Linked DNA regions of Marinagarivorans cellulosilyticus. The protein of the gene in region 2 interacts with the protein of the main gene of each other region in a pairwise test. Links are inferred from orthologs where the notes say so. Each region holds a gene or a part of one and is shown on either strand. Other genes may lie near its edges.

Region 1 (9,846 bases), 560 kb from region 2 along the record:
ACGCCAATCTTTAAAGGTTGCCAGCAAATTAATTTGCGCCGACAATTGTTCGGCGTGCAACTGCCCCTCGTAAGGTCCCCCGCTTACGCGAACATTAAGCAATGTAATCGCGGGGCGCAAACCATCCCAACTGGCTTGAATTTCCCCTACTGTGATGGTGGAGTTTAGCCGTAAAGAAAGTTGATCTTCGAGCAACGATTTATAATCGTTTAAATAAGGAAAAGCAGTACGCCCCAGCTGCACACAAACGGCCAGTAAAATAACAAGAAAAACCGTAGTGCCCCAAACAATGCGCACAAACGTTTGCAGCGAGCGGCGCGATACTAACTTCAACGCAGCCCCCTATTGGTAAGTGTTTTCTGTATAGCCGTTTTTATTTTGTACATCACATCAACACTACACCAATACAATATCGTACTGTTCTTGGTTATAAAGCGCCTCGACTTGAAACTGAATTGCGCGCTCAATAAACAGCTCTAAATCAGCAACATTGTCGGACTCTTCATCCAGCAGGCGGTCAATAACAACCTGCGAGGCCAATACTAATAATTTTGTGTCGTCGTAATTACGCGCTTCGCGCAATATTTCTCGAAAAATCTCATAACACACAGTTTCTGCTGATTTCAAAACGCCACGACCATTGCAAACAGCGCAAGGCACACATAGCATTTGCCCTAGCGATTCACTTGTGCGCTTGCGCGTCATTTCAACTAAACCTAGCTGTGAGACCCCCATAACATTGGTTTTTGCACGATCGCGCTCTAGGTGCTTTTCTAGCGTTCTTAAAACTTGGCGCTGGTGCTCGGCATCTGTCATATCAATAAAATCAAGAATGATAATGCCACCTAAATTGCGTAAACGTAGCTGACGCGCAATAGCAGAAGCCGCTTCCAAATTGGTTTTAAAAATGGTTTCTTCTAAGTTTCGATGCCCAACAAAAGCGCCAGTGTTTACATCAATAGTAGACATAGCCTCGGTTTGCTCAACAATAAGATAACCGCCAGACTTTAAAGGCACGCGGGTTTCGAGCGCTTTTTTAAGTTCGTCTTCAACACCGTACAAATCGAAAATGGGGCGAGGCCCTGGGTAATGCTCTATTCGGCCGCCAATTTCTGGCGCGTAGTACTGGGCAAAGTTCTCCATTTTTTGCAGTGATTCACGCGAATCGATACGAACCTTTTCTATAGAGGGTTGCATTAAATCGCGCACAGTGCGCATGTACAGCGGCAAATCTTCGTAGACAAGTTTAGGCGCTTTGGTGGTTTTTATTTTCTCTGCCAAGTTATGCCAAAGCTTATATACAAAAGGGATATCGGCTTTTAGCTCTTCGGTAGAGGCACCCTCAGCAGCAGTGCGCACAATAAAGCCACCGCCGTATTGCTCTTTGTACTCTGAAGTAATTTCGCTAACCGCCGCTTTTAATCGCTCGCGCTCGGCCGCATCCTCAATTCGATTAGAGATACCAATATGTTCACTGCTGGGCATATACACCAAATAACGCGCCGAAACAGAGATATGTGTTGTAAGCCTTGCGCCTTTTGTACTGATAGGGTCTTTTGTAACCTGTACCAACACTTGCTGGCCTTCGCGTAATAAGGTGCGGATATCAGCAGGCTCACTGTTTTTAGTATCTGCGCTGTCGCTGGCAGGGTCGGTATTTTGAGAAGAGATATCGCCAGCATGAATAAAGCCCGCGCGTTCTAAGCCAATATCAACAAAAGCAGCTTGCATACCCGGTAAAACCCGTACAACTTTACCCTTGTAAATGTTGCCAACAATGCCTCGCTTTTGTGTGCGCTCAATGTAAATTTCCTGCACCACACCATTTTCAACTAACGCCGCGCGCGTTTCTGTTGGGCCAAAATTGACTAATATTTCATCTCTCATTGCGGCTCTCCTATTAATTTGGCAGTGCGTTTTTACAGTGCATCGCTATTTTTGATACTTTATACAAGGCAATGTTCACATTAACGCAGTGCTAGCATCCGGTTGCCAGCACGTTATATTTAACGATGCCAACAGCTGCTGAGTTTGAGCGATGGGCAAACCCATTACCCCTGAATAACTTCCAGCTAAGTGCTGAACAAAAACAGCCCCTAAACCTTGAATACCGTAACCGCCGGCTTTATCAGCAGGCTCGCCGGTAAGCCAATAACGGGCTATTTCATCACTCGATAACGCTCGAAAAGTCACTTTGCTGGTGACTAAATCGGTATATAGCTGCTCATTGCAACAAAGAGCAACAGCCGTATGCACAAGGTGCGTTTGATCGCTCAATAAATGTAACATCTCAGCGGCATGGGCTTGATCGCGGGGTTTTTCCAACACGTGGCCTGCGCACTCTACAATGGTATCGGCACCTAACACAGCGCACCCATTTACTAGCGCTGCACCAGCGCGGGCCTTTTCGCGCGCTAAACGCGCAACATAGGTTGCCGGCGCCTCACCTTCTTGGCGATGCTCTGGCACATCAATACTCAAGACCTCAAAAGGAACCCCTATTTGCTGCAGCAACTCGGCGCGACGCGGCGATTTTGAGGCTAAGAATAATTTGGGCTTGGCAGCACCATTCGCTTGCATAAAACGTTCTCTTATTTTTATCGCGTTAAGGCTCGCATGCACAGGCTGTAAGCCACTACCCCTGCCAGATATTACGCGTGGGCTTAAGTAAACCAACCACCAACGGCCAACACAATGCTGTAATGAGTGTCGGTAATATAATCATGACCACTGGCGCAGCATAACCATTTAACCCCTGAACCCAATTAACAAACACTTCGTGAATGCCAACCAATACAAATACCCATAGCATTTGCTGGCCTCGTCGATAACTGCGTAAACGCTGGTAGGAACACAAACATAAGTACGCAATAAAAGCTAACGACAAAGCATGTGCACCCCACACATCGCCCACAACAATATCCTGCAGAAGGCCAATGCACCAAGCCATCACAACCCCAAAACGATACGGGCAAAAGACAGCCCAAAAGATGCACACCAACGCCAGAAACTCTGGGCGAAACCAAGCATAATGGGCGGGTAACGGGTAAATGCTTAGCATCAAGCCTACAAATACCGTCACCGCCAACCAAGGAAGGTAGCCAATGTTGTCACTCATGGCGGCGTTTGCACTTCGGATGAAACATCAGCATCGCCGGCACCAAAAGACACTTTAGAAGATTGCGCAAAAACAAGCAGTACATGGCGGTTTCGGTTGAGTTGGGCCATAGGCACAGCAACAACATCGGCAAACGGCCTACCAGGGTCGTAGACGATTTTTTCAACGGTAGCGACAGGATAACCAGCGGGGTAAATATCCCCCAAGCCAGAGCTGACCAATAAGTCGCCTTCTTTAATATCTAGCGTACTAGAAACATGCCGCAAGCCTAGCTCAAAGACGCTGCCACGCCCTTCTGCTATCAAGCGCACGCCGTTGCGATTAATTTGCACTGGAATGGCGTGGCTAGTATCAGATATCAACAACACGCTGCTATTAGAAGACGATACATTCACCACTTGGCCAATCAAGCCAGAAGCATCAACAACAGGCTGGCCGACATAAACGCCATCCCGCGTGCCGCGATTAATAAAGACTTTATGAATGTTAGGGTCAGGTGCCACCCCTATAAGATCAGCCACCAAGACTCGCTGATTAAGCGTATCGGCTGAATTTAGCAGTTGGCGAAGGCGGGTGTTTTCTGCTGCGAGGAATGCAAGCTGCTGTAATTTGCGCTGATGAACTAACAATTCACTGCGCAGCGATTCATTCTCTTGAATCAGTTTATCGCGACCAATTAAGCGTGTTCGACTCCATTCACTTAAGTTATGCGGCAAGTCGGCTAAATGATAAAGGGGGGCTGCCAAGCCCACCGCTTTATTACGCGCCCCTTCCAAAAACGGCGTGGTGACAAACAGTGCAACAAGCACAGCAGAAACCACAAAGAGCGCAGCCATTTTGGCGCCCAATGATGGTCCTTTGGTAAACAGCAGCTTGATGGTACCGCCCTCTTTAACTTAGCAGCTTAGAAATAGGCCTTAACAAATCCCAGCCTCGCCGCCAAAAGGCAAAGACTGAAGGTATTAACAACATTCATTATCATTAACACCATAGCTCAGGTGCTCGAAAATAGCACACTTAGCGACTGTTATTGGCTTTTCGCGTTTTTTATCAACAGGATTCGCGAATTACGCCACTCTTAAGATAGGGTGATAGTTCGACTGTCCATAAGTTCCATGGCTTTACCGCCACCGCGAGCCACACATGTGAGCGGGTCTTCAGCAATAACTACAGGCAAGCCAGTTTCTTCCATCAACAAATGATCAATGCTACGCAATAGCGCGCCGCCGCCGGTAATCACGATGCCGCTTTCGGCAATATCACTGGCCAATTCGGGTGGGCACTGTTCTAAGGCGCTTTTAACCGCTTGAACAATTCCCGCCAACGGCTCCTGTAAAGACTCTAGCACCTCGTCACTGTTTAACGTAAAGCTACGCGGTACACCTTCGGCAAGATTGCGGCCGCGAACATCAATTTCGAGCACTTCGCTACCTGCAAAGGCGCAGCCAATTTCTTTTTTGATGCGCTCCGCCGTTGCCTCACCAATCACGCTACCGTATTTACGACGCACAAAATTAATGATGGCTTCATCAAAACGGTCACCACCAATGCGTACAGAATCAGAATGAACAACACCATTAAGTGAAATAATCGCGATCTCTGTTGTACCGCCACCAATATCAACAACCATCGAGCCCGTTGCTTCTTCTACATTTAAGCCGGCACCTATTGCTGCAGCCATAGGTTCTTCGATCAAGTGTACTTCGCGCGCGCCAGCACCAATGGCCGACTCGCGAATTGCGCGTTTTTCAACTTCTGTTGATAAACACGGTACGCACACCAATACTCGTGGTGAAGGCTGCAACCAAGCGTGCTCGTGGACCTTTTTAATAAAGTGCTGAAGCATTTTTTCGGTCACTTGGAAGTCGGCAATAACGCCATCTTTTAGGGGGCGGATAGCCATAATATTACCGGGCGTGCGGCCAAGCATGCGTTTTGCAGCCATGCCTACCGCCTCTACGCGCTTTTGGCCATTGTGGTTGCGAATAGCAACCACAGAAGGTTCATTTAAAACAATGCCGCGTTCGCGGACAAAAATAAGTGTATTTGCCGTACCCAAATCGATGGATAGGTCATTTGAAAACAGCCCGCGTAAACGCTTAAACATGTGGACGAAAACCTTTTTAAGAAAGTCTCATATACTGAGAATACTGTAATGTGCGCAATGCAGCCCTTTAGACATGCATCTACTCAAACGCCCGTACATACAACCTCGGACACGCTATAAATTTTTGCGGTACCCATTTGCGCCGCGTTGTGTGCAAGCCTTCACATCCAAAAAGCCGTATCAAGACCTTACTGTCTTATTTGCCAACCCACCACAAAGAACAAAATATAGACAGCCTGCTTATATAGTAGGCCTTAGTTTTGCGCTCGTGTTAAAACTTTTGAATATATGAAGAAACTTTATCACTTGCCGCTTCAGTGCAACACTAAAGTACTGCACAAAAAACATTCAATTGTGATTGCACTCTTAGCAATATGGCTGCACAACAACATTAAAAAGCCGCTTTATTGAGCCCCTTTTAAGTTGGATGGCACTCTAGCAACGCAAGGGATTTAGGGCAAGGCGCAAATGTGGTAACTTAGCGCGCCTATTTTTAACGGTTAGGTTTTAACGGTTAGGGCAGCAATGGCGAGCATTTTACGCCAATGCGGCTCACCATGCCTTTTTATTTATTCCGTAAGCGGAGATCCTCGTGAACCGAGAAGACATTCAACAACTGGCAAAGCTAGCGCGCTTGCAAATTGCCGACGATAAAGCCGACGAAGTGGCCACCAGCATTAGCAATGTTTTGGCATTAGTCGACCAACTAGCTGCCGCCGATACCAACGACGTAAAACCTATGGCGCACCCATTAGATGCCGTACAAATTTTACGCGCCGATGAGGTCAGCGAGCCCAATGTGCGCGAACAAATGCAAGCTATTGCGCCTGCCACCGAAAATGGCCTTTACCTTGTCCCCAAAGTCATCGACTAACTTACAACGGATACCCGCATGCATAACCAAACTGTTGCTCAACTGGTAAAGCAGCTGCAAAGCAAAGCTGTATCCAGTGTCGAGCTTACGCAATTTTTTCTCGACAGAATAAAAAGCCACGATGGCGAGCTAAATAGCTTTATTACCGTCACTGAAGAACAAGCCCTAGCCCAAGCCAAAGCCGCTGATGCCCGCATTGCACAAGGCGATGCCCCCGCGCTGTGTGGTTTACCCATCGCGCACAAAGATATTTTCTGTACGCAAGGCGTGCGCACAAGCTGCGGCTCGAAAATGTTGGATAATTTTATATCCCCTTACGACGCAACCATTGTGGCCAACTACCAACAGCAAGGCGTTGTTTGTTTAGGTAAAACAAACATGGACGAGTTCGCTATGGGCTCCTCCAACGAAACCAGCTACTACGGCCCCGTTAAAAACCCCTGGGCCACTAACTGCGTACCAGGTGGGTCATCAGGTGGCTCTGCCGCTGCGGTAGCAGCACGTTTGGCTCCAGCAGCCACGGCAACAGATACTGGGGGGTCTATTAGGCAACCGGCCGCACTGTGCGGCATCACAGGCCTTAAACCCACTTATGGCCGCGCCTCGCGCTACGGCATGATCGCGTTTGCTAGCAGCTTAGATCAAGCCGGCTTAATGGCTCGCAGCGCAGAAGATGTTGCATTGTTGCTTGGCACTATGTCTGGCTACGACGCCAAAGACTCCACCAGCGTTAACGAGCCGGTAGATGATTACACCCGTTTACTGAACCAACCACTCGCAGGCCTTCGCATTGGTATTCCCGATGAGTATTTCGGTGAAGGCTTAAACCCCGAAACTGAAAAATGTGTACGCGAAGCTATTGCACAGTTCGAAAAGCTGGGCGCAACGACCAAATCCATCAAGCTGCCGCACACTGGGTTATCAGTGCCGGCTTACTATGTGATTGCTCCGGCCGAATGCTCTGCAAACTTGTCCCGTTTTGATGGCGTGCGCTACGGCTACCGCTGTGAAAATCCACAAGACTTAGACGACCTTTATTGTCGCTCGCGCAGCGAAGCCTTTGGCGACGAAGTTAAGCGCCGCATATTGGTCGGTGCCTATGCTCTAAGCGCCGGCTATTACGACGCCTACTTCGCCAAAGCACAAAAAGCCCGCCGCTTAATACAACAAGATTTTGTTGCTGCATTTAACGATGTCGATCTCATTATTGGCCCCACTTCTCCAACACCGGCCTTTGAGTTTGGCAGCAAAGGTGCAGATCCTGTAGCTATGTACCTTGAAGACATCTACACCATTGCAACCAACCTTGCTGGCCTACCCGGTATGTCCGTGCCTTGCGGCTTAGTCGACGGAAAACCCGTGGGCTTGCAGATTATTGGCAATTATTTTGCCGAAGCAAAAATGCTAGGCGCTGCGCATCAATTCCAGCAAGCGACTAACTTCCATACACTGGCACCGGCCAACTACGAATAAGGCAAAGCACTATGGAATGGGAAACCGTTATCGGCCTTGAAATTCACGTTCAATTGGCCACCAAAACCAAAATATTTTCAGGTTCTAGCACCGAATTCGGCGCCGAGCCCAACACCCAAGCTTGCGCGATTGATTTAGCCATGCCCGGCACACTGCCAGTACCCAACCGCCAAGCGTTTAAGTACGCCGCAATGTTTGGCTTAGCTATTGATGCTGAAATTGGCCGCACCTCTGTTTTTGAACGCAAAAACTACTTCTACCCCGACCTACCCAAGGGCTATCAAACCACACAGCTAGACGCCCCTATTGTTGGCGCAGGTAAAATGGAAATCGCGCTCGACGACGGTAGCACTCACACTGTGCGCATTCACCACGCACACTTAGAGGAAGACGCCGGGAAGTCGCTACACGAAGATTTCCACGGCATGAGCGGTATCGACCTTAACCGCGCCGGCACGCCCTTAATCGAAATTGTTACCGAACCCGATATGCGCAATGCTGACCAAGCCGTTGCCTTTGCAAAGAAGCTGCACGGTTTAGTAGTGGCACTAGGGATTTGTGACGGCGAAATGTCGCAAGGCTCTTTGCGTTTTGATGTCAATATTTCCATTCGCCCTAAAGGTGAAGAAAAACTGGGCACCCGAACCGAAACCAAAAACCTTAACTCATTTAAGTTTATGGAAGAGGCCATCGAGCTAGAAGTTGAGCGTCAAATCAGCGTGCTTGAAAGCGGCGGCGAAATTCGTCAAGAAACACGGCTTTACAATGGCGATACTAAAAAAGCCCGCGCCATGCGCAGCAAAGAAGACTCCAACGATTACCGCTACTTCCCTTGTCCCGATTTATTGCCAGTAGAGCTTAGTGATGAGTTCTTAGCTGAAGTAAAAGCGGCTATGCCCGAGCTACCCGAAGATAAGCGCGTACGCTACACCCGAGACATGGGGTTATCCGATTACGATGCACAGGTGCTAACAAGTGATGTAGCAACAGCAGTTTATTTTGATGCTGCGGTAGCCGCTGGCGCGCAACCAAAACTAGCCGCTAACTGGGTAATGGGTGAAATTGCCGCTTTGCTAAATCGCGAAGAGATTACCATTGCTAGCTGTCCTGTATCAGCACAAGCTTTAGCCGGCCTCACTGTTCGCATCGACGATGGCACCATCAACAGTAAAATGGCTAAAACCGTATTTGAAGCGATGGCCGCCGGCGAAGGTGATGCCGATACTATTATCGAGGCTAAAGGCTTAAAGCAAGTCAGCGATAGCGGCGCACTCGAAAAGATTATTGACGAAGTGCTCGCCAACAATCAAAAGCAAGTTGATAACTACCGTGCAGCTGCCGACGATAAGCGCCCCAAAATGCTCGGATTTTTTGTCGGACAATGCATGAAGGCCAGCAAAGGCCAAGCAAACCCCAAACAATTGAACGAACTACTGGTCAACAAGCTTAACGGCTAATAACCAAAGCTTAACGCACAAACGGCGAGTATTTACGAGAGAAGATTATGAGCTTAAAAAAAGATAAACAAAAAGTCTTAGGTGAAACGTTTGATGACGAACGCATCAAATCGTTTCTAGATGTACAAGCACCAGCTGGCATAGATGCTGACTATCACTGCATAGAGGTTGCCTACCGGGGCATGCACCAGGAAAACTTTGCAACCTTCGTACAATTTTTTGTAGCTGCAGGGCGCAACATAAACGCTGTAGGTCCTACAGGCAAAACAATGCCACAGATTATTGCTGGCCACCGTCAGGGCAGCGACTACCTTGCAGCCTTAAATGCAGCAGGCGCAAAGTGATCACGGGCAATTAATTCAAGCGCTAACCGCTCGCAAGATAAAGGCGTTAATATCACTACGAACTTAATGATAGCGTAGAGGTATTAACGCCTTTTTTGTAGCGTATTTTACGGAGTACCCCATGATAAAAACGTTGCCAAATAACAACCTTGCCACTGGTGTCAACTACTATATAGAAGGTGTTAACCTGCTGTGGCGCAAAGAGCTAAGGCTTTACATCCTCGTACCTTTAATCATTAACCTGATTATTTTCTTTACCCTTACGGCAACCATGTTCCACTACTTTAATAGTGGCATGGAATGGATGCTTGATAAGGTTCCCAGCTTTTTGCACTTTTTAAAATGGTTAATGTGGATATTGGTCGGGGCGATACTATTGCTGTGCTACGGCTACCTATTTAATGCCATCACCAATATTGTGGCCGCCCCCTTTTATGGTCTGCTAGCACAAAAAACCGAAGAGCTAGTCACAG
Region 2 (9,804 bases):
TACACGTGGTGACGATATCGATGCGGCTTGTGGGCAGCTAGCGGGTGAAGTCAATGATATTACCCGTAGAAGTGCTCGCTATGGTTTAACCGGTGTTGCATCGGAGGAAGTCGTGAATTTTGTGGGTGGGAATCCTTAATAAAATTAGATGCATGCGAGTAACAATAACGATGAAAGCAATAAGTTTAACTATTAGCATTCTACTGTTGTCCGGCTGTGTTTCCACTGGCGTAACTAAAACGTCCAAAGTGGATCCGGCAAAGGCTATGGATACTCGTATTGAGTTAGGGATGAAATACCTCGATGCTGGCAATCGTGATCAGGCGTTGCGGCAGTTTCTCGATGTATTGGAAGTTGATAAAAAAAATCCCCGTGGTTTGCAGGGGCTAGCCTTGGTGCACCAGCTTAATGGCGAGCCAGAGGCGGCCGAAGAAAACTTTCAAAAAAGCATTAAATATGCGAATAACAAAGAAATTTCTGCGTCCCGTTACACCTATGGTCTGTTTTTGTCTCGCCAAGGTCGCTATGAAGATGCATCGGTTCAATTTGAGGAGGTTGCTAAAGACCTCTCTTACCCTGAGCGCGCATACTCACTATATTTTGCTGGCCGCTGCGCGTTAGAATTGAACAATATCGTGCGAGCCAAAGCGGCATTTACGCATGCTTTAAATCTTCGCTCTTCCATGGCGCCGGCTGTTATTGAACTGGCGGATTTAGCTTTTAAAGATCAGGATTACTCAACCGCTAAGCGCTATCTCGACCGTTATAACAAATTGACAGAGCCTTCTGCACGAAGCTTATGGCTTGGAATCCGTATTGAGCGCATATTTGATAACCAAGACCGTGTATCTAGCCAAGCTCTAGCGTTAAAAAATATGTTCGGTTATTCAAAAGAATACCTTGAATACAAAGCCCTTATAGAGAGCCAATAATGTTTTTATTTACGACTGTAAAAGAGGCATTGTTGTGACCTTGACGCAAGCCAGCGGCCTTACGCCGGGGCAGCAACTTTCTGCCGCGCGAAAGCAACAGGGAAAGACGTTAGTTCAAATTGCCGAGGCGACTCGAATTTTTGAAACCCGTTTAGAGGCGATTGAGCGCGATGATTATTCTGCGGCTGGGACTGCCCCCGCTTTTGTTATTGGTTATGTGAAAACATACGCTAAGCAAGTAGGCCTTGATGGCAAGCCGTTAGTTACTGTTGTAGAGGCGTATTTCAAACAAAAGAAGCTTAGTGAGGAGCAAAATAACCCGGTAGTGGCGCCGCGTAAAAACGTTAACTGGCCGCCATGGGTGGCAACTGCTGTAGCGCTTATTATTTTTATTGGCTTGGGCCAATGGTTTTTTGCGCAGCAAAAAGAAAAAATGGCAGACGACGCTATTGTTGTGAATAACTCTGCCGAGCTTGCACCTTCGCTCAGTAGTGTAAAAGCTTTAGAGCAAAAAGTGCCTTTAACACAGCGCGATGAAAATTTAATGTCTCGCGACTTGGTGGCTTCAGTTGAAGAGAGTAAAGAGCAAGAACCCATCAAGGCTGCGTCTAGCTCGGTTGCGAGTTCGATGGCTATTGCGCCTGATGTAAACAGCGGTAGTCAAAACACTCCTGAAAACATCGTCAAGTCGGAAACTCCTGTAGCGCAATCGGCTAATGCTGAATCAGTATCACTTAAACTGCAGACAGAAGCGTCTTCGAGCGATGTATTAAAATTGGTGTTTACGGCTGATTGCTGGGTCGAGGTAGCTGATGCCAGTGGCCGTAAGCAAGTCGCTAAATTGGCTAAAGCTGGTGATGAAATTCAGCTGCTGGGTAAAGCGCCTTTTGATCTAAAATTGGGTGATGCCGCTGCGGCGACAGGCTTTGTTAATGGGCGCGCCCTAGACTTAACTGCTAGCCCCGGACGCCGTGTCTTACGGATTCAAGTTGGCCCTTAACGGGCCCGTTATTTAAAGAGTTAATTATGCATTGCGATTCCCCTATTGTCCGCCGTAAAACCCGGCAAATTATGGTAGGAAATGTACCTGTTGGTGGCGATGCCCCAATCAGTGTTCAAAGTATGACAAACACTGAAACTTGCGATGTTGCTGCAACGGTTGATCAAATTCAGCGTATTCAAGCGGCAGGGGCTGATATTGTTCGGGTTTCGGTGCCTAGCCTAGAGGCTGCGGATGCTTTTGGCGAAATCAAAAAGCAAGTCACTGTCCCATTAGTGGCGGACATTCATTTTGATTATCGCATCGCACTTAAGGTGGCCGATTTAGGGGTGGATTGCTTAAGAATAAACCCTGGTAATATTGGCCGTGAAAAGCGCATTCAGGCGGTGGTTGATAAAGCCCGCGACTTAAATATTCCAATTCGCATTGGTGTTAATGCGGGCTCATTGGAAAAAGATTTACAAAAAAAATATGGTGAGCCAACACCGCAAGCCTTGGTAGAGTCGGCGCTTAGGCATGTGAATATTCTTCATGAATTGAATTTTGAAAATTTTAAAGTAAGCGTTAAAGCCAGCGATGTTTTTATGGCCGTTGAAGCTTACCGTCTATTATCGAAAGAAATCGACCAACCTTTGCATTTAGGTATTACCGAAGCTGGTGGCTTACGCGCCGGTACGGTTAAGTCGTCGGTAGGTTTGGGCATGCTGTTAATGGATGGTATTGGCGATACTTTACGTGTGTCTTTAGCGGCAGATCCCGTCGAAGAAGTGAAGGTTGGGTGGGATATCCTTAAAAGCCTTAAGCTTCGAACTAAGGGCGTTAACTTTATTGCTTGCCCAAGTTGCTCTCGTCAAAACTTTGATGTGATTAAAACGGTTAATGATCTAGAAAACCGTTTAGAAGATATTACGACGCCGTTAGATGTAGCGATTATTGGTTGTGTTGTAAATGGCCCAGGAGAGGCCAAGGAAGCCGATTTAGGTTTAGCGGGCGGTACGCCAAGAAACTTAGTTTATAAAGATGGGGAGCCTAACTCCAAATTGGAAAATGCCAACTTGGTTGATGACCTAGAAGCTATGATTCGTAAAAAAGCTGCTGAAAAAGAGGCTTTAGAAGAGAATTTAATCGCAAAAGCGTAATCAAAAATTGATCAATATTTTCTTATCCGCTCGGCTAAGCTGAGCAGTGACAAGATAAGTTGTTAAGGTATATCTTTGAAAAAAATACAGTCTGTTAAGGGAATGAATGATTTATTGCCTGCTGATTCACCAGCTTGGCAGTACGTTGAAGCTACAGTTAGCGACGTGTTATCACGCTATGGTTTTAGCGAAATTCGATTTCCTATTGTCGAAAGTACCGACCTTTTTAAGCGTGGCATTGGTGAGGCTACAGATATCATCGAAAAAGAAATGTATACCTTCGATGATCGCAATGGCGATAGTCTAAGTATGCGTCCAGAAGGTACGGCAAGTTGCGTGCGTGCCTGTGAACAACACGGCTTGCTCTACAACCAGACTCAGCGTTTGTGGTACCAAGGCCCTATGTTTCGCTACGAGCGCCCGCAAAAGGGTCGGCTTCGTCAATTTCACCAAATAGGCATAGAAACCTTTGGTTTTGCAGGGCCAGACATCGAAGCAGAGCTGTTGATTTTAACGGCTAGGCTGTGGCGCGAGCTGGGGCTTGAACAGTCGGTTGTACTGCAGATTAATACTCTTGGAGCCAGCGATGCGCGTCAAAAATACCGCGACGATTTAGTTAAGTACCTTGAAGCCCGTAAGAATGAACTCGATGAAGATAGCCAGCGCCGTTTGACCACGAACCCGTTACGTATATTAGACAGCAAGGTTACTAGCACGCAGGATGTTTTAAATGGTGCGCCAGTGCTGCGTGATTATTTGTCACCAGAATCTATAGAGCACTTTGAAACACTAAAAACCTTGCTGGATGCAGCCGGAGTTGCTTATGAAGTCAACCCGCGCCTAGTCCGGGGCTTAGATTATTACAGCAATACGGTCTTTGAGTGGGTAACAACCTCATTAGGTGCACAAGGAACAGTTTGTGCCGGAGGCCGTTACGATACCTTGGTTGAGCAATTAGGCGGGCGGCCTACGCCGGCCTTTGGTTGCGCTATGGGGGTAGAGCGTTTAGTTTTACTTTTGGCGGAACTCAATGCCATGCCAGAGGGTCTTGATGGTCTTGTTGATATCTATGTGGCTGCGGTTGGTAATGTTCAAGCCAAAGCAATTGCACTTGCCGAGCAAGTGCGCGATGCTATGCCGTTTTTACGCGTCGTCGGTCATTGCGGTGGTGGCAGTTTTAAAAATCAACTTAAGCGTGCGGACAAAAGCGGGGCAATGTTGGCTTTGATTGTTGGTGAAAGCGAAGCGGCTGAAGGCTCCGTAACGATTAAGTATTTACGCCGCGATGAGCCCCAAAAGAATGTGCCAGATAGCGATATTATCGGTGAAATCCAAGCCTTGATGGATGTCTAAATCACGGTGACAACAACAAAAAGCCAGCATCGTCCTATATGGCCGAAGGTGGCGGAATAAGAAACAATAAAATTAGGAGAGTCTCGTGTCCGAGCATTTAACAGAAGAAGAGCAAATTGAAGCCTTTAAACGCTGGTGGAAAGAGAACGGTAAATTAACCGTATCGGCGGTTGTATTGGCCAGTGCGGGCTATTTCGGGTTTGGTGCATATCAATCTGCGCAGGAAAAAACTGACCAAGCCAATTCTGGCTTATACGACAAAGTCATTGCTGCGGCAACAGCCCAAGGTGATGCTGCGCTAAGCCCCAAGCAAAAGGCGGGTGTTGTTGGTGCCGCTGAAGCTGTATTAGCTGAAGATAATACGGGTTTATATGCTGATTTATCCCGTTTTCACTTGGCTAAAATGGCGGTAGATGCTGCAGAATACGAAAAAGCAGCCAGCTATCTAGATGCTGTAATTGCTAATAGCCAAACTCAATCTTCAGTTGAATTGGCTACACTGCGCTTAGCGCGAGTAAAAGCGGCTATGGGCAATACCGACGAAGCGCTTGCATTGCTAGCATCATCGCCATCTGATGCGTTCACCGCAGGTTACGCTGAAGCACGTGGTGATGTATTGGCTAGCTTAGGTCGTTTAGACGAAGCTTATACAGCGTTTGAATCTGCGGTTGCTGCATTGGAAGGGCAAGAGTCTAACGGCGGAATGCGAGCAAACATATTAAAGTTTAAAATGGATAACGCGCGTATTGCCACAGCTTCGCCGCTTGCCATTGGCACTAATCCCCATGCGGTTAATCCACATGCTGTAAACCCTCATGCCGCAACACCTGCTGAGGCTGCTGAATGAAGCCATTGGTTCGCTTTGGCTTAGTGGCTTTGGCGCTAAGTTTGTTTGTGGGTTGTACTGCAAAAGATGCTTCCTTGGTTCCTGCTGAGTTAGCCGTTTTTGAATCAACCGCCAGTATTTCCAGTCGCTGGCATGCTTCTCTAGATGGTAACGCGCGGACGATGGGGATAGGCCCGTTTAAATCTGGCCGCGTATACAGCCGTCCAATGTTTGGCGGCAGTAACTACCAACGTTTTTACCTTGCGCAACGCGAAGACACATTATTTGCGGTAACAGGCAAGGGAACGGTTTTTGCGGTCAATAAAAAGAACGGTAAAACCTTATGGCGCTCGTCCGTTAGTAAAGATGTTAGTGCTGGCATCAGCTTACATGGCGATGTGCTTTACACCGCAACAACCAATGGTGACGTATTTGCCTTATCAGCGGAGGACGGCAGCATTATGTGGTCGGCAACTGTCAGTACTGAAGTGTTAGCGCCGCCCCAAAGCAATGGACAAGAAGTTCTTGTTAGCGCTATTGATGGTCGTTTATTTGCGTTAAGTGCGGCAGATGGCGTGCAGTTATGGAATTACGATCATCCACAACCGCTACTTACCTTTCGTGCCCAAGCCTCGCCTTTGTTGCTCGGAACCCAAGCTTTTGTCGCATTCGATAACGGCCAGCTGTTGAGCTTTGGCACCAAAGAGGGCGACCTTCGCTGGTCTGTACGTGTAAGCCAACCTCAGGGTATTACAGAGCTTGAGCGCGCTGTTGATCTCGATGTTACGCCGGTTTCAAGCGGCCCATTTATTCTGTCTGCTGGTGCTAATGGTCGCATTGTTGCTGTTAGCCGAGGTACTGGAAAAATTAGCTGGGCCGAAGATGCTAGCGTTTTTAATGAAATAGCGGTGAATGATGCTGCTGTTTTTTACGTCGATGAAACAAGCCATGTTATTGCCCGCCGGCTAACCTCTGGGCAAGAGCTTTGGCATAGTAAAGACCTACATCGCCGCAATGTTGGCTCGCCTGCGGTTTTGAATAACTTTGTTTTAGCGGTCGATAGCTCAAATTACCTACACGCTTTTGATGCGAAAACGGGTAAGTTTGTTGCTCGACGCTCGTTGCCGGGTAACGGTTATGGTTCCCCAATGCTTGTCGACGATGACACGGTTTATATTCTGGCGGATAATGGCGCCTTGAGTGCGTACCGCATTAGCCCTAAAGAGTAATAGCTTTTACCCCTGTGTAAACTAGTACTTAACTAGGCGATTGCCTAAAAGACCCCTGCACATTGCGGGGGTTTTGTTGTTTTATACTGTTCGAAATATCTGCAATTGTGCAGCTGAACAGACCTAATTGGTTGTCCTTATGATTCCTGTAATAGCTCTTGTTGGTCGCCCCAATGTCGGTAAATCGACGTTGTTTAATCGCCTGACGAAAACGCGCGACGCGCTCGTTGCTAACTTTTCTGGTTTAACGCGAGACCGCAAATACGGAGAAGCAAGCTATCAAGAGCAGCGCTTCATCGTAATCGACACTGGCGGTCTTAGTGGTGATGAAGAGGGCATTGATGCGGCAATGGCAGATCAATCGCGTCTCGCTATCGAAGAAGCCGATTTGGTTTTGTTTTTGGTGGATTGCCGTGCGGGTTTAACTGCCTCTGATGAGCAAATTGCGAGCTTTTTACGCCAACGCAGTAAGCCCGTTATGTTGGTGGCCAATAAAATTGATGGTTTAAATCACGATGTAGCGACGGCGGCCTTTTACGAGTTGGGTTTAGGTGAGGTGCATGGTATTGCGGCTGCACACGGCCGTGGCGTGACTCAATTGCTGAGCGATGTTTTCGACACTTTGCCAACCTTGGCTTTGGCGTCGAATTCTCCGGCAGATGAGATGGCTCTCGATACTACCGAAGGAGAGGGTTTACAAACAGAGCTAGTAGAGCACGAGTTAGCTCCGTCAGAAGATGCTCCTATTGCTAAAGGCATTAAAATCGCGATTGTTGGTCGGCCAAACGTTGGTAAATCGACACTAGTAAACCGAATGCTAGGTGAAGACAGGGTGGTGGTATTTGATATGCCGGGCACTACGCGTGATAGTGTATATATCGATTACGAACGTTTTGGTCAGATGTATACCATTATTGATACCGCAGGTATTCGGCGGCGTAAAAACATTACGTTGGCGGTCGAGAAATTCTCGATTGTTAAAACCCTACAAGCCATTGCTGATGCTAATGTGGTTATTTTAATGATCGACGCCGAAGAAGGCATAGTAGATCAAGACCTGCACTTGATGGGGCAGGTTATTGATGCGGGTCGCGCACTTGTAGTGGCATTGAACAAATGGGACGGCCTAGAACAAGAGCATAAAACCTACGTTAAAAGTGAGCTAGAGCGCAAGCTGAGGTTTATTGATTTTGCCGACTTCCATTTCATATCAGCGTTGCACGGTACAGGGGTGGGGCATTTATATGAGTCCATCGAAAAGGCTTATCAGGCCGCGACTGACAAGTTATCTACCAATTTCCTAACGCGTATATTGCAAGGCGCTGTGGCAACGCATCCACCGCAAATGGTCAATGGCCGTCGTATTAAACTGCGCTACGCCCACCCAGGGGGCAACAACCCGCCTATTATTGTTATTCACGGCAATCAGACGGACGCGGTGCCCGCGCACTATACTCGCTACCTCGAAAAAGCTTTCCGCAAAGCGCTAGACTTACACGGCACGCCTTTGCGAATTCAGTATAAGTCGAGTGAAAATCCGTTTGAGGGCCGTAAAAATAAAATGGCGAAAACCCCCGCCGACAAAAAACGCAGGGTAATGACAATAGCTAAAAAAGGAAAGGCAGGCGCAAAACCTAAATCTGGTCGTGCTAAGAAAAAGTGAGAGCGTTATTGTATTGCTGATTAACGCTCGGATTGTTTGATTGCTTGGTGGCGCTTCGGATGTTTGTGTTACCTATTTTCTTGGCAGAGCGTTACTGCATCATTTCTCACGCAGTTTTCTTCTAGCATCGAGCAACTTCGACAGGAAAATGTATGGGTTGCAGTGGGTGGCTTTACTAGATATAACTCCATTACGGCTACCAATTCTTTTTAAATACATTTGATAGCATTTCGGCTTTTTTAACGTTTAACCTTTCAATGGCTTAACAGAATACTTCTTGGTGGTTATAGCAAGCATCATTTCAATAGCGCATATGGAGATGGCGATGAGGTTGATGCTTACCATTTCGTATTGTTGGTTAGTCAAAAGTTTCCAATAGCTAGCGCCTTTTCACCAAGTTAGAATGCAGCTTGGCTGACGACGCTAATTGAATCGAGCCAGATACTTATACTGCTTAGAGGGCGTAATGGCGGAGAAAAAGGCCTTGCGGCGCTAAGCTAGCGCCATAATGAGTGGTTAAATTGCGCCAAGTTTTGGTTATGGCGTTGCTATTCAGTGTGGTTTAAATACCTGTGCTAATAACAGTGTTCGTAGCGGCGGAGTCTGAAAATAATGCGGGCATGGACTACCGACTGGTTGATGGTGTTGTGATAAAGGCCGATTATCAAATTGGTCAGAGTGATAATCTAAGTGACAGCCTTAGCATATGTATTGATTGGTCTTCTTGGGACCGCGAAGAAGGCTTCGTTGTTTGTTAGGTGTGGCGTATGGGTGTTATGACGTTTATCAAAAGTATCTGGGTTGTTTTAGCGGTTGTAAGTACCCTTGCATTGGTTATTTTGCCGCAGGCAGCAGTTGCCGATACGGTTTCTAAGCAAGCGGCATTTTTAAACCAAGTATTTAATAACGAACCTGTCAGCAAGCCGCAAACGCTCTGGCTAACAAAGGGCGTCAAGCAGGAGCTAAAAGGTTTGTTTGACTATGAAATTGGTGTTTTAAGGGTGCGCTATCAGGGCCTCCTAGCAATAATTAGACAGACAGTAGAATTTTTGCCCTATAGTCATCATCAATAGCGGAGGCCATGACTCGGTGTTTTAATCTGCGCTTACTCGTATCGTTAACCTTTAGCAGATTCATGCAAAACCTTTTTATAACAGCCATTGCAGCCGCTCCAGATGCGAGCCTACATTCATCCTCTTTAAAGGTAACATCGAGTTGCCAGTGTAAATTATTTTCAACTCCCCAGTGACTTCGAACTGCATCGGCCCCGCGTTGCGCGTCAACGGCCAAAGAGCTTAAATACCAAGAAACTTCTGATGATTCTTTTTCGCCTTTTATTGTATTGCGTTCAACACGAATCAGTGAATTAGCATCACACCATTTTCTCGCTGAATTAACCCAGTCGCTAATTTCTACATGATGCGTTTTTCTTTGCTCAATTCGACCATGACCTTTATCGACTTCTTCATAGGTGTCATGGGTTATGTTGGCAAAGTCTTCGCGTATTAATTTGTGGTAATACGCTTCTATTTCAGCACGTAACGCCTTTTGGTTGTCTTTTAGTTGGAGCACATAATCGCCTCCCCCACTGCGAATTTTATCGGCTACTTTTACTTGGCAGCCCATTGCATCCGTTGTAACAATGGCACCGTTAATATCGAT

Evidence for each region.
Region 1: the proteins of MARGE09_RS11950 (region 2) and MARGE09_RS09605 interact in binary tests that used the Escherichia coli proteins (3 or more experiments, as listed by UniProt). The link is inferred for Marinagarivorans cellulosilyticus from one-to-one orthologs.

The regions. Positions count from the first base shown.
Region 1 is NZ_AP023086.1:2,426,365-2,436,210, reverse strand. Bases 3,212-6,202 are described here. They hold MARGE09_RS09605 (rod shape-determining protein), read right to left. Parts: upstream 5,226-6,202; coding sequence 4,197-5,225; downstream 3,212-4,196. Other genes in these bases: gatA (Asp-tRNA(Asn)/Glu-tRNA(Gln) amidotransferase subunit GatA), read left to right, coding at 6,118-6,202; gatC (Asp-tRNA(Asn)/Glu-tRNA(Gln) amidotransferase subunit GatC), read left to right, coding at 5,818-6,099; mreC (rod shape-determining protein MreC), read right to left, coding at 3,212-3,987. Outside these bases: MARGE09_RS09630 (YhdP family phospholipid transporter), read right to left, coding at 1-333; rng (ribonuclease G), read right to left, coding at 397-1,887; MARGE09_RS09620 (Maf family protein), read right to left, coding at 1,963-2,580; rod shape-determining protein MreD, read right to left, coding at 2,636-3,118; more of mreC, read right to left, coding at 3,115-3,211; more of gatA, read left to right, coding at 6,203-7,572; Asp-tRNA(Asn)/Glu-tRNA(Gln) amidotransferase subunit GatB, read left to right, coding at 7,584-9,029; MARGE09_RS09585 (PA4642 family protein), read left to right, coding at 9,077-9,373; sulfate transporter CysZ, read left to right, coding at 9,495-9,846. UniProt on the Escherichia coli protein: Forms membrane-associated dynamic filaments that are essential for cell shape determination. Acts by regulating cell wall synthesis and cell elongation, and thus cell shape.
Region 2 is NZ_AP023086.1:2,986,919-2,996,722, forward strand. Bases 1-2,949 are described here. They hold MARGE09_RS11950 (RodZ domain-containing protein), read left to right. Parts: upstream 1-966; coding sequence 967-1,932; downstream 1,933-2,949. Other genes in these bases: rlmN (dual-specificity RNA methyltransferase RlmN), read left to right, coding at 1-139; pilW (type IV pilus biogenesis/stability protein PilW), read left to right, coding at 171-932; ispG (flavodoxin-dependent (E)-4-hydroxy-3-methylbut-2-enyl-diphosphate synthase), read left to right, coding at 1,959-2,949. Outside these bases: more of ispG, read left to right, coding at 2,950-3,071; hisS (histidine--tRNA ligase), read left to right, coding at 3,147-4,424; MARGE09_RS11965 (YfgM family protein), read left to right, coding at 4,510-5,271; outer membrane protein assembly factor BamB, read left to right, coding at 5,268-6,479; ribosome biogenesis GTPase Der, read left to right, coding at 6,619-8,142; MARGE09_RS11980 (hypothetical protein), read left to right, coding at 8,715-8,900; MARGE09_RS11985 (hypothetical protein), read left to right, coding at 8,910-9,215; MARGE09_RS11990 (ISAs1 family transposase), read right to left, coding at 9,172-9,804.